One region of the Streptomyces sp. NPDC051567 genome, then DNA from elsewhere that is predicted to be linked to it. Evidence: riboswitches for the same ligand, from Rfam matches in the RefSeq annotation. Region 1 holds a riboswitch; the other holds the start of a gene.

Region 1 (7,109 bases):
TGCGGGTCGGCCCCGCGGGCGGCGGCCGCGACGCGATCGGCCGGGTGCGGCGCCGTTGCCGGGTGCGCTGCCCCCGGACCCCCGCGCCTCAAACGCCGGCGGGGCCGGGACGGGCCGGGACGGGCCGCCCCGGGGCCGGGGGTCAGAAGGCCGGGCGTTCCGGGTCCAGGGCGGGGCGGCCCGAGGTCGGGGAGGAGGCGAGGGCGAAACGCCGCTGGGGGATGCGGCCCGCGCGGTGGGCCAGGCGGCCCGCCGAGACGGCGTCGCGCATGGCCGCCGCCATCAGGACCGGCTCCTGGGCCCGGGTCACCGCCGAGGCCAGCATCACCGCCGCGCACCCCAGCTCCATCGCCAGCGCGGCGTCCGAGGCCGTCCCGGCGCCCGCGTCCAGGACGACCGGGACCCCGGCCCGGCCGGTGATCAGCTCGAAGTTGTGCGGGTTGCGGATGCCCAGCCCGGAGCCGATCGGCGATCCCAGCGGCATGATCGCCGCGCAGCCCACGTCCTCCAGCTTCCGCGCGAGCACCGGGTCGTCGTTGGTGTACGGCAGGACCGTGAACCCCTCGTCCACCAGGGTCTCGGCGGCGTCCAGCAGCTCGACGCCGTCGGGGAGCAGGGTCCGCTCGTCCGCGACGACCTCCAGCTTGATCCAGTCCGTGCCCAGGGCCTCCCGGGCCAGCCGGGCGGTCAGGACGGCCTCGCCCGCCGTGAAGCAGCCCGCCGTGTTGGGCAGGACCGCGATGCCCAGGCGGTCCAGGACCGACAGGACCGAGCCCTGGACGGTCGGGTCCAGGCGGCGCATGGCCACCGTGGTCAGTTCGGTGCCGGAGGCGGTCAGGGCGCGTTCCAGCACGTCCAGGCTGGGGGCCCCGCCCGTCCCCATGATCAGGCGGGAGGAGAAGGTCCGGCCGCCGAGGGTGAGGAGGTCCTCGTCCGGGGTGGTCACGGTCAGCCCCCCTGGACGGCGGTGAGGATCTCGACGCGGTCGCCCTCGCCCACGGGGGTGAGCCGCCACCGGCCGCGCGGGACCACCGTCTCGTTGAGCGCGGCGGCGACCCCGGCCGGGGCGGCGGTCAGGGTGGCGACCACCACGTCGAGCGTGGTGCCGGCCGCGATCTCGCGCGGCTCGCCGTTGACGGAGATGGTCATGCGTACGACTCCTGACGCGTGGTGGCCTTGGGGGCGGAGAACCGCAGCGGGGTGAACGGGCGCGCGATCGCGGGCAGCTCGCCGGTGGTCAGCAGCTCGGCCATGACCTCGCCGGTGAGCGGGGCCAGCAGCACCCCGTTGCGGTAGTGCCCGGTGGCCAGGTGCAGGCCGGGCAGTGCGGTCGGGCCGAGCAGCGGGGCGTTGTCGGGCGAGCCGGGCCGCAGTCCGGCCAGGGTCTCGGTGAGCGGGAGTTCGGTGATGCCGGGGACCAGCTCGTGGGCGTCGCGCAGGAGTTCGTAGACCCCGCCGGCGGTGACCGTGGTGTCCCAGCCGAGCTCCTCGCTGGTGGCGCCGACGACGAGTTCGCCGTTCTCGCGGGGCACCAGGTAGACGTGGCTGCCGCGCACGACGGCCCGTACGGTCCGCGACAGGAACGGCGCGTACGCGGCCGGCACCGTGAGCCGCAGCACCTGCCCCTTCACCGGCCGGACGGGGGCCACCGCCTCCGGCGGCACCCCGGCCAGCCGGCCGCTGAGCGAGCCCGCCGCCAGGACGACCTGGTCCGCGCGCAGCCGGGTGCCGTCGTCGAGCAGGACGCCCGCCGCCCGGTCGGCGGTGACCAGGAGCCGTTCGGCGCCCGCCCGGCGCAGCTCCACGCCGGAGTGGGCGCAGGCGGCCAGCAGGGCGGCGGCGAGCCGGCGCGGGTCCACCTGGTGGTCGCCGTCGACGCGCAGGCCGCCCCGGACGCCCGGGGCCAGCATCGGTTCCAGGCGGCGGCACTCGCGGCCGGTGAGCCACTGGGACTCCAGGCCGCAGCGGCGCTGGAGGGCGTGGAGTTCGCGCAGGTGGAGCCGGTCGTCGGCGTCGAGGGCGACGGAGAGGGTGCCGCAGGCGCGGTAGCCGATGTCGCTCCCGCCGCCGGCCTCGGCGAGTTCGGCGGCGAAGCGCGGGTAGCGGGCGGCGGAGTCGAGGCCCAGGGCGAGCAGGGCCTCCTCGCCGTAGTGCAGTTCGGTGACGGGGGCGAGCATCCCGGCCGCGACGCGGGCGGCGCCCCCGCCGGGCGCCGGATCGGCGAGCACGGTCCGCAGCCCGGCCCGGGCCGCCCGCCAGGCGGTGACGAGACCGATGATCCCGCCCCCGACGACGAGCACGTCGGACCCGGTTCTCCGTGAGGCGTGCATGGGCGTCCAGCCCCTCCCTTCGCCGGCATGACCCGGATCAGGTTCGTACGGTCGGAGGCCGTCCAGCCTCCCTCTCAGCCCGGTGCGCCCGGACTCCCGCGATAGGTACGGTGGCCAGACTAACCCCGCCGTGGACGGCGGGTAAGGCTGGTCCTGTTCCTGACGGACCATCAGGCAGCGAGTCGGACAGTGAGGGTGGCCGGGTGACCGAGCAGACGGAACGGACCAGCGGCGGCACGGGAGCGGGGCCGGGCGGCGTGGTCGTCGTCGGCGCCGGCCTGGCCGGCGTGCAGACCGCGGTGGCCCTGCGGGAACAGGGGTGGACCGGCCCCGTCACCCTGCTGGGCGCCGAACCCCACCAGCCCTACGACCGGCCCCCGCTCTCCAAGGCGGTCCTCCTCGGCAAGGCCGAGGACTCCGCCTTCGACGTGGACTTCGAGGCGCTCGGCATCACCCTGCGGCTCGGCACCGAGGTCACCGGCCTGCGGGCCGCCGAACACCTCCTGGACACCGGCGCGGGACCCGTCCCGTACGAGGTCCTCGTCCTGGCCACCGGCGCCGAACCGCTGACCCTGCCCGGCACCGAAGGCGTCCCGGGCGTCCACCTGCTGCGCACCCTGGACGACGCCGCCCGGCTCCGGCCGGTCCTGGCCACCGCCCCCGCCGTCGTGGTCGTCGGCGCGGGCTGGATCGGCGCGGAGTTCGCCACCGCCGCGCGCGAGGCGGGCCGCGCCGTGACGGTGGTCGAGGCCGCGGACCGGGTCCTGGCCGGGGCGCTGCCCGCCGAGGCCACCGAACCGATGGCGCGCTGGTACGCCGAGGCGGGCGCCCGCCTGCTCACCGGGGCGAAGGTCGCCCGGGTCGAGGAGGGCCGGGTGCTGCTGGCGGACGGCCGGGAACTGCCCGCCGACGCGGTCGTCGTCGGCATCGGCGCCCGCCCGGCCACCGGATGGCTCGCGGGAACCGGCGTGGAACGGGGCCCCGACGGCTCGGTCACCGCCGACGCCCACCTGCGGACCTCCCTGCCCGGCGTGTACGCGGTCGGCGACTGCGCCTCCTTCCCCTCGGCCCGCTACGGCACCCGGCTCCTGGTCCACCACTGGGACAACGCCCTCCAGGGACCCCGGACGGTCGCCGCCAACATCGTCGCGGGCGGCCCGGAGCGCGCCTACGACCCGGTCCCGTACTTCTGGTCGGAGCAGTTCGGCCGGTTCGTGCAGTACGCGGGCCACCACGGCGGGGCCGACACCCTGATCCGGCGGGGCGACCCGGCCGGCCCGTCCTGGTCGGTGTGCTGGCTGAAGGAGGGCGCGCTCGTCGCCGTCCTCGCCGTGGGCCGCCCCCGCGACCTGGCCCAGGGCCGCAAGCTCATCGAGACGGGCGCCGCCCTGGACCCGGCCGGGGTCGCCGACCCCGGCACCCCCCTGAAATCGGCCACCCTGCGACCCGCCCCCTGACCCGCGTCCCGGTCCGCGCTCCGGTCCGTACGGGCCCGGCGCGCGGCCCCCGGCACCCGGACGGGGCGGCCCGGGTACCGGGGGCCGGTCCGAGATGGCAGGCTTGTCCCCGTGACCGAGATTGACGCAAAGATCGAAGCCCTTGTCCCCGACTGGATGTACCTCCCCGACATCGCGGAGGCGCTCGACATCGAGGTGACCAGGGTCCGCCAGATGGTCAAGGAAGGGCAGCTCCTCGCCGTCCGCCGGGGCGAGAACCGCTCCCTCCAGGTACCGGCCCCCTTCATCGACGGAGACAAGGTCGTCAAGGGCCTCGTCGGACTGCTCACCGTCCTGCGCGACGACGGCTTCTCCGACGGGGAGATCCTGGAGTGGCTCTTCACCTCCGACCCGACCCTGCCCGGCACCCCCGCCGAGGCGCTGAGTGAGAATCGCGGCACGGAGGTGAAGCGCCGCGCTCAGGCGCTCGCCCTGTGACCTGATCCGCTTCACCGCGGTGGGGGGGGGGGCCGGCCCCCCCCCCCCCCCCCCCCCCCGGGGGGCCCCGGGCCCCCCCCCCCCCCCCCCCCCCCCCCCCCCCCCCCCCCCCCGCCACGGGGGTTTGCCCATGTCCGCGACCGACGCCCGCGCCCAGCTGTCCGACGCCCGGCTCTACCTGTGCACGGACGCCCGCAAGCGCCAGGGCGACCTGCCCGAGTTCCTCGACGCCGTCCTGGACGGCGGAGTGGACGTGATCCAGCTCCGCGACAAGGGGCTGGAGGCCGCCGAGGAACTCGAACACCTGCGGCTCTTCGCCGACGCCGCCCGCCGCCACGGCCGCCTCCTCGCCGTCAACGACCGCGCCGACGTGGCCCACGCCGCCGGCGCCGACGTCCTCCACCTCGGCCAGGGCGACCTCCCCGTCCCCGCCGCCCGCGCCCTCCTCGGCCCGGACCCGCTCATCGGCCGCTCCTGCCACACCGCCTCCGAGGTCGACGCCGCCACCGCCGAGCCCGGCGTGGACTACTTCTGCGTCGGCCCCTGCTGGCCCACCCCCACCAAGCCCGGCCGCCCCGCCCCCGGCCTCGCACTCGTCCGCCGCACGGCCGCCCTGGCGCCCCGGCGGCCCTGGTTCGCCATCGGCGGCATCGACAGCACGAATCTGGACGAGGTGCTGGACGCCGGGGCCACCCGGATCGTCGTCGTCCGCGCCCTCACCGAGGCCACCGACCCCGGCGCCGCCGCCGCGGACCTGGCCGCCCGGGTCCGGGCCCGCACCGCCGGATAGGCGCCCGCACCATCGGGCCGGTGTCCAAAAAGATGTCCAAGGAATGGACTCGGCTTCGGCGTCCGCCCAGCCGCGTCTAACCTGCCCGTATGGCCCTCGGAACCGCTTCCACCTGGACGGATCGTGCACACACGGTCCGTGACCTGCTCACGGCCGGACGCTCGTACTCCTTCGAGTTCTGGGCCCCGAAGACGGAGAAGGGCGAGCGCAACCTCTGGAACGCGCTGCGCCGCGTCGAGGCGGTGGCCCCCAGCTTCGTCTCCGTCACCTACGGAGCCGGCGGCTCCACCCGGGGCGGCACCGTCCGCGCCACCCAGCAGATCGCCGCCGACACCACGCTCACCCCCGTCGCGCACCTCACCGCCGTGGACCACTCCATCGCCGAACTGCGCCACGTCATCGGCCAGTTCGCCGACGCGGGCATCCGCAACATGCTCGCCCTGCGCGGGGACCCGCCGGGCGACCCCATGGGCCCCTGGGTGGCCCACCCCGAGGGCGTACGGTACGCCGCCGACCTGGTCCGCCTCCTCAAGGAGTCCGGCGACTTCTGCGTAGGCGTCGCGGCCTTCCCCGAGATGCACCCGCGCTCGGCGGACTGGGACACGGACATCCGGCACTTCGTGGACAAGTGCCGCGCGGGCGCCGACTACGCGATCACCCAGATGTTCTTCGAACCGGAGACCTACCTGCGGCTGCGCGACCGTGTCGCCCAGGCGGGCTGCGAGACCCCGATCATCCCCGAAGTCATGCCCGTTGTGGGCATCAAGCAGCTCGACCGGCTGCCCCAGCTCAGCACCGCGGTCTTCCCGCCGGACGTGAAAGAGCGGATGCTCGCGGTCAAGGACGATCCGGCCGCTGTACGCTCCATTGGCATCGAGTTCGCCACGGAGTTCTGCGCGCGGCTGCTGTCCGAGGGTGTCCCGGGGCTGCACTTCATCACGCTGAACAACTCCACGGCGACGCTCGAAATCTACGAGAACCTGGGCCTGCACCAACGGGCCTGACCGGCCGGCCCCCTTCCCCGGGCGGTCGGCCGCACCGAGAGGGGCCCCGCATGGGTATGACGGTCCTCTACATCGCGTTCGGCTTCGTCGCGCTGTGGCTGCTTGCCGAGGTCCTGATGCAGTACAAGGCCCGGCTCCGCTGGCGCCTGCTCGCCTTCACCGGCTTCCTCGGCGTGGTCGCCGGGGTGGTCCTGCCGTCGGTCCCGGTCATCGTCGCCGGCGCGGTCGCCTTCGCCGTGGGCCAGATCCTGGTGACGCTCTCCTTCCGCAAGGGCTTCGAGGCCGGCTGGGCGCTGCGCCGCGGCGGGGCTCCCGTACGCCGCAGCGGTCGCCGCCGCTCCGGGGGCACCCGCCCGGAGCCGACCCTGCGGGTGACGCCGGTGGAGTACGGGTCCGAGAGCGCGGCAGGGGCCGCCGGGGCCGCCGCCGGGCCGTTCCCGCAGGACGGCCCCCACCACCCGGACCGGGACTTCGCCCCCGCCCCCGCGGGCGGGAACCACCCGCCCGTGCCCGGAGTGGAACAGACCGCGGCCTTCCGCTCGCCCTTCGCCCCGGACGAGCCGGACGCCCACCAGTACGCCGCCCCGCACGACCCGCAGACGCCGGACGGCTACGCCTACGGCGACGGCTACCCGGCGGACGGCCGGCAGGTCTACGCCGCCTACTCGGACCCGTACATCGGCACCGGCGGCGGCCCGCTCCAGCCGGACGCCGGGTACGCCCCCTACGACGACTACCCCGCCTACCCGGACGCCGGCCACCCGGCCTACCCCGACTACGCGCCCTACGGCGGCCCGTACCCCGGCCAGACCCCGGCGCAGTACGCCATGGACACCCCGCCCGGCGGGGTCTGGGTCCCGCAGCAGCGGGCCAACGACCAGACGGCGCAGCCCTACCCGGCCCCGGCGGCCGGGGAGGACCCGGACCGGCCGCCGCAGGACCACCCGCACCAGGGCACGGGCGACCACGGGCAGCACCGCTACTGAGACCCCGCTACGGAGACCCCGCTCCCGGGGCACCGCTCCCGGGGCACGGCCACGGAGGCCGCCGC
Region 2 (7,109 bases), on a different contig from region 1:
CACCGCCCGGCCCCCGGCCCCGGGAAGCCCGACCAGCTCCAGCAGCTCCGCGACCCGGTCCCTGTACGACGCCCGCGCGGAGCCCCGCATCCGCAGTCCGAAGGCGACGTTCCCGGCCACGTCCCCGTGCGGGAAGAGCTGGTGGTCCTGGAACATCAGGCCCACCCCGCGCCGGTGCACGGGCACGCGCGCCTGGTCCACGCCGTCCAGCAGCACCCGGCCGTCCGAGACGGGCTGGAGCCCGGCGACGACCCGCAGCAGCGTGGACTTCCCGCTGCCGCTCGGCCCCAGGACGCACACGGTCTCGTGCGCGGCGACCGTGAGGTCCACACGGTCCAGGACGTCCACGCCCTCGCCCGCGCGCCCGCCGAAGCGGACCGAGACCCCTTCCAGCCGGAGCAGTGTCATCAGAATTCTCCCGAGGTCTTGTCGGGTCGCAGCCGCTCCAGCACCAGCAGGGACACCGCGCACACCAGCATCAGAATCGTGCTCAGGGCCATCGCCTGCCCGTAGTTCAGCTCACCGGCCCGCCCCAGCAGCCGTGCCACGGCCACCGGCAGCGTCGGCTCGTCCGGCCGCGCGATGAAGACGGTCGCGCCGAACTCCCCCAGCGAGACCGCGAAGGCGAACCCGGCCGCGACCAGCAGGGCCCGCCGCACCAGCGGCAGGTCCACCTCCCGCCACGCCCGCAGCGGGGACGCGCCGAGCACGGCCGCCGCCTCCCGCAGCCGCCCGTCCACGGCCCGCAGCACCGGCAGCATGGTCCGGACGACGAACGGCACGCCCACCAGCGCCTGCGCCAGCGGGACCAGGACCCACGAGGTCCGCAGGTCCAGCGGCGGCTCGTCCAGGGTGATCAGGAAGCCGAAGCCCACGGTGACGGCGGACACCCCGAGCGGGAGCATCAGCAGCGCGTCGAACCCGCGCGCGAAGCGGCCCCCGCGCCGGGTCAGCGCCGCCGCCGCGAGCCCTCCGATCACCAGGGCGAGGGCGGTCGCGACCAGCGCGTACCGCAGGGAGTTCCCGATCGCCTCCAGCGGCGGCACCAGGAACGTCCCGCCGCCGGCGCCCGCGTCCTGCAGTGCCCGGTAGAAGCCGAGGCCGTATCCGCCGGGGGCGTCGAAGGACCGTTCCACCAGCACCCCCAGCGGCAGGACGATCAGCAGCGCCACCGACAGCAGCACCGCGCCGAGCAGCGTGCGCTGTCCGGCGCCGCGCGGCGCGTGCGCCGTGCGCGCCGGGTCCACGAGCCGTAGCGCGGTCTCCCGTTTGCGCACGGTCCAGGCGTGCACGCCGAGGATCGCGCCGACCGCCGCGAACTGCACCATCGTCAGCACGGCGGCCGTCGGCAGGTCCAGGAACTGCGCGGTCTGCCGGTAGACCTCCACCTCCAGGGTGGAGTACGCCGGTCCGCCCAGGATCTGCACGACGCCGAAGGAGGTGAAGGTGAAGAGGAAGACCATCAGGGTGGCGGCGGCCACCGCCGGGGCCAGCGCGGGCAGCGTCACCCGGCGCCAGGCCGCGAACCGCCCCGCGCCCAGGACCCGGGCGGCCTCCTCCTGGCGCGGGTCCAGCTGTGCCCACAGCCCGCCGACCGTCCGTACGACGACCGCGTAGTTGAAGAAGACGTGCGCGAGCAGGATCGCCCAGACGGTGGTGTCCAGCCGGACCCCCCACAGGTCGTCCAGCAGCCCGCCCCGCCCGACCAGGGCCAGGAAGGCCGTGCCGACGACCACGGTGGGCAGGACGAACGGGACGGTCACCACCGCCCGCAGCACCTGTCTGCCGGGGAACTCCAAGCGCGCGAAGACGTACGCGCCGGGGAGTGCGACCAGGAGCGTGAGCGCCGTGGAGGCGAGCGCCTGCCAGGTGGTGAACCAGAGCACGCCGGCGATGTCGGGCCGGGCCAGCACCTCGCCGATCCGGCCGAACCGCCAGCCGCTCTCCGTCGTGAGCCCGCGGCCGACGATCGCGGCGACGGGGTAGGCGAAGAACAGCCCGAAGAAGGCGAGGGGCACGGCCATCAGGGCGAGCCGCACCGCGGTCGCCCGCCGCCCGCCGCCCGCCGCACCAAAACCTCCGCCGAAGCCGAAGCCGAAACCGGACCGGGAGCCGGGGCCGGGGCGGGAGCCGGGGCAGGCGCGGGGCCGGGGACCGGACGCGGGGCCCTCCGCCGCCGCGTCCGGTCCCCCCGTACCGCTCACTTCACGACGAGCGAGGTCCATGCCTTGACCCACTGCTCGCGGTTCTCGGCGATGGTCTGCGGAGCGACGTTCTCCGGCTTCTCCACGACCACGCCGTGCTGGGTGAAGAGTTCCGGCAGGACGGCGTTCTTGACCACCGGGTTCACGAACATCTTGAGCGGCAGGTCCTCCTGGAACTTCTTGCCGATCAGGAAGTCGAGGAGCGCCTTGCCGCCCTCCTCGTTCTTCGCGCCCTTCAGCAGGCCCGCGAACTCGATCTGGCGGAAGCAGGTGCCGGTGGCGACCCCGGTCGGCGCCTCGGCCGGCTGCGGGTCCGCGTACAGCACCTCGACCGGCGGGCTGGAGGCGTAGGAGACGACCAGCGGACGGTCCCCCTTGGCCTTCTTGCCGCCCGCGGAACCGGAGAAGCGCCCGTTGTACGCCTGCTCCCAGCCGTCGACGACCTCGACGCCGTTGGCCCTGAGCTTGCCCCAGTACTCCTTCCATCCCTCCTCGCCGTACTTGCCGACCGAGGCGAGCAGGAAGCCGAGGCCGGGCGAGGAGGTCGCCGGGTTCTCGGTGACCAGCAGGTTCTTGTACTCGGGCTTGATCAGGTCGTCCAGCGTCTGCGGCGGGGCGAGCTTCTTGTCGGCGAAGTACTGCTTGTCGTAGTTGACGCAGACGTCACCGGAGTCGACCGGGGTGACGCGGTGCTGCTGGTCGAGCACGTACTCCGGCTTCACCTCGCCCAGGCCCTTGGCCTCGTAGGGGACGAAGACACCGTTGTCGAGGGCGCGCGAGAGCAGCGTGTTGTCCACGCCGAAGAAGACGTCGCCGCGCGGGGAGCCCTTGGTGAGGATCTCCTGGTTCAGCGCCGTGCCGGCGTCACCGGACTTCAGCACCTTCACGGTGTAGCCGCTCTGCTGCTCGAACTCCTTGAGGACCGTGTCGCTCACGTCGAAGGAGTCGTGGGAGACGAGCGTGACGGCCTCGGGCTTCGCCGCCCCGCCGGTCTCCGCGGCCTTCTTCTCCCCGCTCCCGCAGGCGCCGAGCGTGGTGACACCCAGCGCGGTCGCGAGCAGCGCGCCCGTGAACTTCTTGGTGGTGCTCACTGTGAATTCCTCCTGGGCTGACCAGGAGAAGACGCGGCCCCGCCCCGCGCTCCGCGCGAACGGAGGCAGGGCAGGGCGCAACAACAGCTTGAGTGGTGACCGAACTTCCTACCCCGCATGACCGGGGCGAGGTTCAGAGGGTCTGCGGATGACTTACCGCACTCTCAGCGCTGTGGCGCTCCCCTGTCGGAATATGAAATTTGTTCGGGCACAGCGTACCGTGCGGCCGAATCCGATCGGTCCGGACCGGAATTACCGCTCAGACGCCGCCAGCTGACCGCAAGCGCCGTCGATCTCCTGCCCCCGGGTGTCACGGACGGTCACCGGCACGCCGTGGCGGGCGATGGCCTCGACGAACGCCTTCTCGTCCTCGGGCCGCGAGGCGGTCCACTTCGAGCCGGGCGTCGGGTTCAGCGGGATCAGGTTGACGTGCACCCGCTTGCCCTTGAGGAGCTTGCCGAGCAGGTCGCCGCGCCACGCCTGGTCGTTGATGTCGCGGATCAGGGCGTACTCGATGGAGATCCGGCGGCCGGACTTCTCGGCGTACTCCCAGGCCGCGTCGAGGACCTCGCGGACGTTCCAGCGGGTGTTGACGGGCACGAGGGTGTCGCGCAGCTCGTCGTCCGGGGCGTGCAGGGAGACGGCGAGACGGCACTTGAAGCCCTCGTCCGCGAAGCGGAGCATGGCCGGGACCAGGCCGACGGTGGAGACGGTGATGCCGCGCTGGGAGAGGCCCAGGCCGTCGGGGGCCGGGTCGGTCAGCCGGCGGATGGCGCCGACGACCCGCTTGTAGTTGGCCAGCGGCTCGCCCATGCCCATGAAGACGATGTTGGAGAGCCGGGCCGGGCCGCCGGGGACCTCGCCGTCGCGCAGCGCGCGCATGCCGTCGACGATCTGGTGCACGATCTCGGCGGTGGACAGGTTGCGGTCCAGACCCGCCTGGCCGGTGGCGCAGAAGGGACAGTTCATCCCGCAGCCCGCCTGCGAGGAGATGCACATGGTGACCCGGTCGGGGTAGCGCATCAGCACGGACTCGACGAGCGTGCCGTCGTGCAGCTTCCACAGGGTCTTGCGCGTGGTGTCGTTGTCGCAGCTGATGTGCCGCAGGACGTTCATCAGGTCCGGCAGCAGCTCCTGCTGGAGCTTCTCCCGGGAACCTGCGGGGATGTCGGTCCACTCGGCCGGGTCGTGCGTGTACCGGGCGAAGTAGTGCTGCGAGAGCTGCTTGGCCCGGAACGGCTTCTCACCGATCGCCGCGACGGCCTCACGGCGCTCCTCGGGGGTGAGGTCGGCGAGGTGCCGCGGGGGCTTCTTGGCTCCGCGGGGGGCGACGAAGGTGAGCTCTCCCGGAACGGGGGCCATGAGCGGTACTCCTCAGTATTACGAGCCCGGTGCGGGCGGGCTCCGCATCGGCGGAGCGTTGTCGACGGCACGAGCGGTGCCGGGAGACCTCACGGGTCCACCCCGAAACACGGGAAAAGCGCGCCACCGACGGGTGACGCGCTTTTCAGGATAACCCGCCCGGGTCAACCGGTGCCGACGAAGGCCGCCAGCAGCAGCCACACCACGGGCGCCGTCGGCAGCAGGGAGTCCAGCCGGTCCATGATGCCGCCGTGGCCCGGCAGCAGGGTGCCCATGTCCTTGATCCCCAGGTCCCGCTTGATCATCGACTCGCCGAGGTCGCCCAGCGTGGCGCTGACCGCGACCGCGAGCCCCAGCAGCAGGCCCTGCCACCAGGAGCCGCCGTCGATCAGGAACTCCATGCACAGCGCGCCGGCCACCATCGCGAAGGCGATCGCCCCGAACAGCCCCTCACGGGTCTTGCCGGGGCTGATGCGCGGCGCGAGCTTGTGCTTGCCGAAGCGCCAGCCGACCGCGTACGCCCCGGTGTCGCTGACCACGGTCAGGACCAGGAAGGTGATGACCCGCTGCGCACCGTCGTCCGCGGTGAGCAGCAGGGTGACGAAGGTGGCCAGGAACGGCACGTAAAAGGCGGCGAAGACGCCCGCCGTGACGTCCTTGAGGTAGTCCTCCGGCGGTTCGGTCATCCGCCAGACCAGGACCGCCAGCGCGGTCAGGGCCATGGCGACCCAGGCGCCCTCGGCCCCCTGGACGTACCCGGCGACGACCATGGCCGCGCCGCCGACGGCGAGGGGTACCAGTGGCGCCTTGATGCCCTTGCGTTCCTGGAGCCGGGAGGTCAGCTCCCACAGGCCCACGACGACCGCGACGACGACGACGCCGACGAAGACCGCCTTGACGACGAAGAGCGAGGCGAAGATCACCACGCCGAGGCCGACTCCGACCCCTATGGCGGCACGCAGATCGCGCCCCGCCCGCTTCTTCTGCGGCGGGGGCGAGGCGTCCTGCGGGGCCGGTGAGGGCGGGGGGCTGGGCATGGGCTCCTGCGGCGGCGTCTCGGCGCGGAACGGGGGGCCGCCGGCAGCGGCGGCCCCCCGATCGCGTGCGTCCCGGTCGTCGAAATCACGGCCGGCGGCATCGGGCACGATGGGCATGGGCCGAGTGTGCGGGCCCACCAGCGCATCGTATGCGGGACCCGCCGCAACCGGCTCCACGGCCCAGGAAGAGTCGTTCATCAGACCTCGAGGAGCTCGGCTTCCTTGTGCTTCAGCAGCTCGTCCACCTGCGCGACGTACTTCGTGGTGGTGTCGTCGAGCTCCTTCTCCGCGCGGCGCACCTCGTCCTCGCCCGCCTCCTTGTCCTTGACGAGCTTGTCAAGGGCGTCCTTCGCCTTGCGGCGGACGGCGCGGAGCGAGATCTTGGAGTCCTCGGCCTTGGTGCGGGCGACCTTGATGTACTCCTTGCGGCGGTCCTGCGTCAGCTCGGGGAAGTTCACCCGGATGATGCTGCCGTCGTTGCTCGGGTTGACACCGAGGTCGGAGTCGCGGATGGCCTGTTCGATGTTGCGCAGGGCGCTCTTGTCGAACGGGGTCACGATCGCCATGCGCGGCTCGGGCACCGAGAAGGAGGCGAGCTGGTTGATGGGCGTGATGGCGCCGTAGTAGTCCGCCACGATCTTGTTGAACATCGCCGGGTGCGCACGACCGGTGCGAATCGCGGCGAAGTCTTCCTTGGCGACGACGACGGCCTTTTCCATCTTCTCCTCGGCCTCGAGGAGGATCTCTTCGGTCACCACGTGCTCCTGCATGTCTTGAGTGGATGGTTCAGGCTGGCGGGGCGGGCTCGGCCGCGAGGGTCCGGCCCGGCAACGGCGTGCTCAGTCCCGGGTTCCCTGGTCGCTGACGAGCGTGCCGATCTTCTCACCCTTGACGGCGCGGGCGATGTTGCCCTCGGCGAGCAGCTCGAAGACGAGGATCGGCAGCTTGTTGTCGCGGCACAGCGTGATGGCGGTGGCGTCGGCGACCTTGAGGTCGCGGGAGAGCACCTCGCTGTACTCCAGCGCGTCGAACTTCACCGCGTCCGGGTTCTTCTTCGGGTCGGAGTCGTAGACCCCGTCGACACCGTTCTTGCCCATGAGCAGGGCCTCGGCGTCGATCTCCAGGGCACGCTGGGCGGCCGTGGTGTCGGTGGAGAAGTACGGCATGCCCATACCGGCGCCGAAGATGACGACGCGTCCCTTCTCCAGGTGGCGCACGGCACGCAGCGGGATGTACGGCTCCGCGACCTGGCCCATGGTGATGGCGGTCTGGACGCGGGAGTCGATGCCCTCCTTCTCCAGGAAGTCCTGGAGGGCGAGGCAGTTCATGACGGTGCCGAGCATGCCCATGTAGTCGGACCGGGCCCGGTCCATGCCGCGCTGCTGGAGCTCGGCGCCGCGGAAGAAGTTGCCGCC

Evidence for each region. Region 1 has a riboswitch for thiamine pyrophosphate ahead of thiO (glycine oxidase ThiO). Riboswitches for the same ligand answer to the same signal wherever they lie in the genome.
Region 2: linked by a shared signal. The riboswitch ahead of ACIA5F_RS17650 (thiamine ABC transporter substrate binding subunit) and the one ahead of thiO (glycine oxidase ThiO) in region 1 are both predicted to bind thiamine pyrophosphate.

The regions. Positions count from the first base shown of each region.
Region 1 is NZ_JBITDK010000009.1:221,447-228,555, reverse strand. It holds gene ACIA5F_RS13765 (thiazole synthase) at 143-946, opposite strand; gene thiS (sulfur carrier protein ThiS) at 949-1,149, opposite strand; gene thiO (glycine oxidase ThiO) at 1,146-2,330, opposite strand; TPP riboswitch at 2,328-2,440, opposite strand; gene ACIA5F_RS13750 (NAD(P)/FAD-dependent oxidoreductase) at 2,534-3,787, shown strand; gene ACIA5F_RS13745 (Rv2175c family DNA-binding protein) at 3,899-4,264, shown strand; gene thiE (thiamine phosphate synthase) at 4,395-5,054, shown strand; gene metF (methylenetetrahydrofolate reductase [NAD(P)H]) at 5,144-6,058, shown strand; gene ACIA5F_RS13730 (hypothetical protein) at 6,109-7,044, shown strand.
Region 2 is NZ_JBITDK010000014.1:86,225-93,333, forward strand. It holds gene ACIA5F_RS17640 (ABC transporter ATP-binding protein) at 1-408, opposite strand, end outside; gene ACIA5F_RS17645 (ABC transporter permease) at 408-2,024, opposite strand; gene ACIA5F_RS17650 (thiamine ABC transporter substrate binding subunit) at 2,201-3,295, opposite strand; TPP riboswitch at 3,383-3,490, opposite strand; gene rlmN (23S rRNA (adenine(2503)-C(2))-methyltransferase RlmN) at 3,548-4,657, opposite strand; gene ACIA5F_RS17660 (phosphatidate cytidylyltransferase) at 4,822-5,892, opposite strand; gene frr (ribosome recycling factor) at 5,892-6,449, opposite strand; gene pyrH (UMP kinase) at 6,534-7,109, opposite strand, start outside.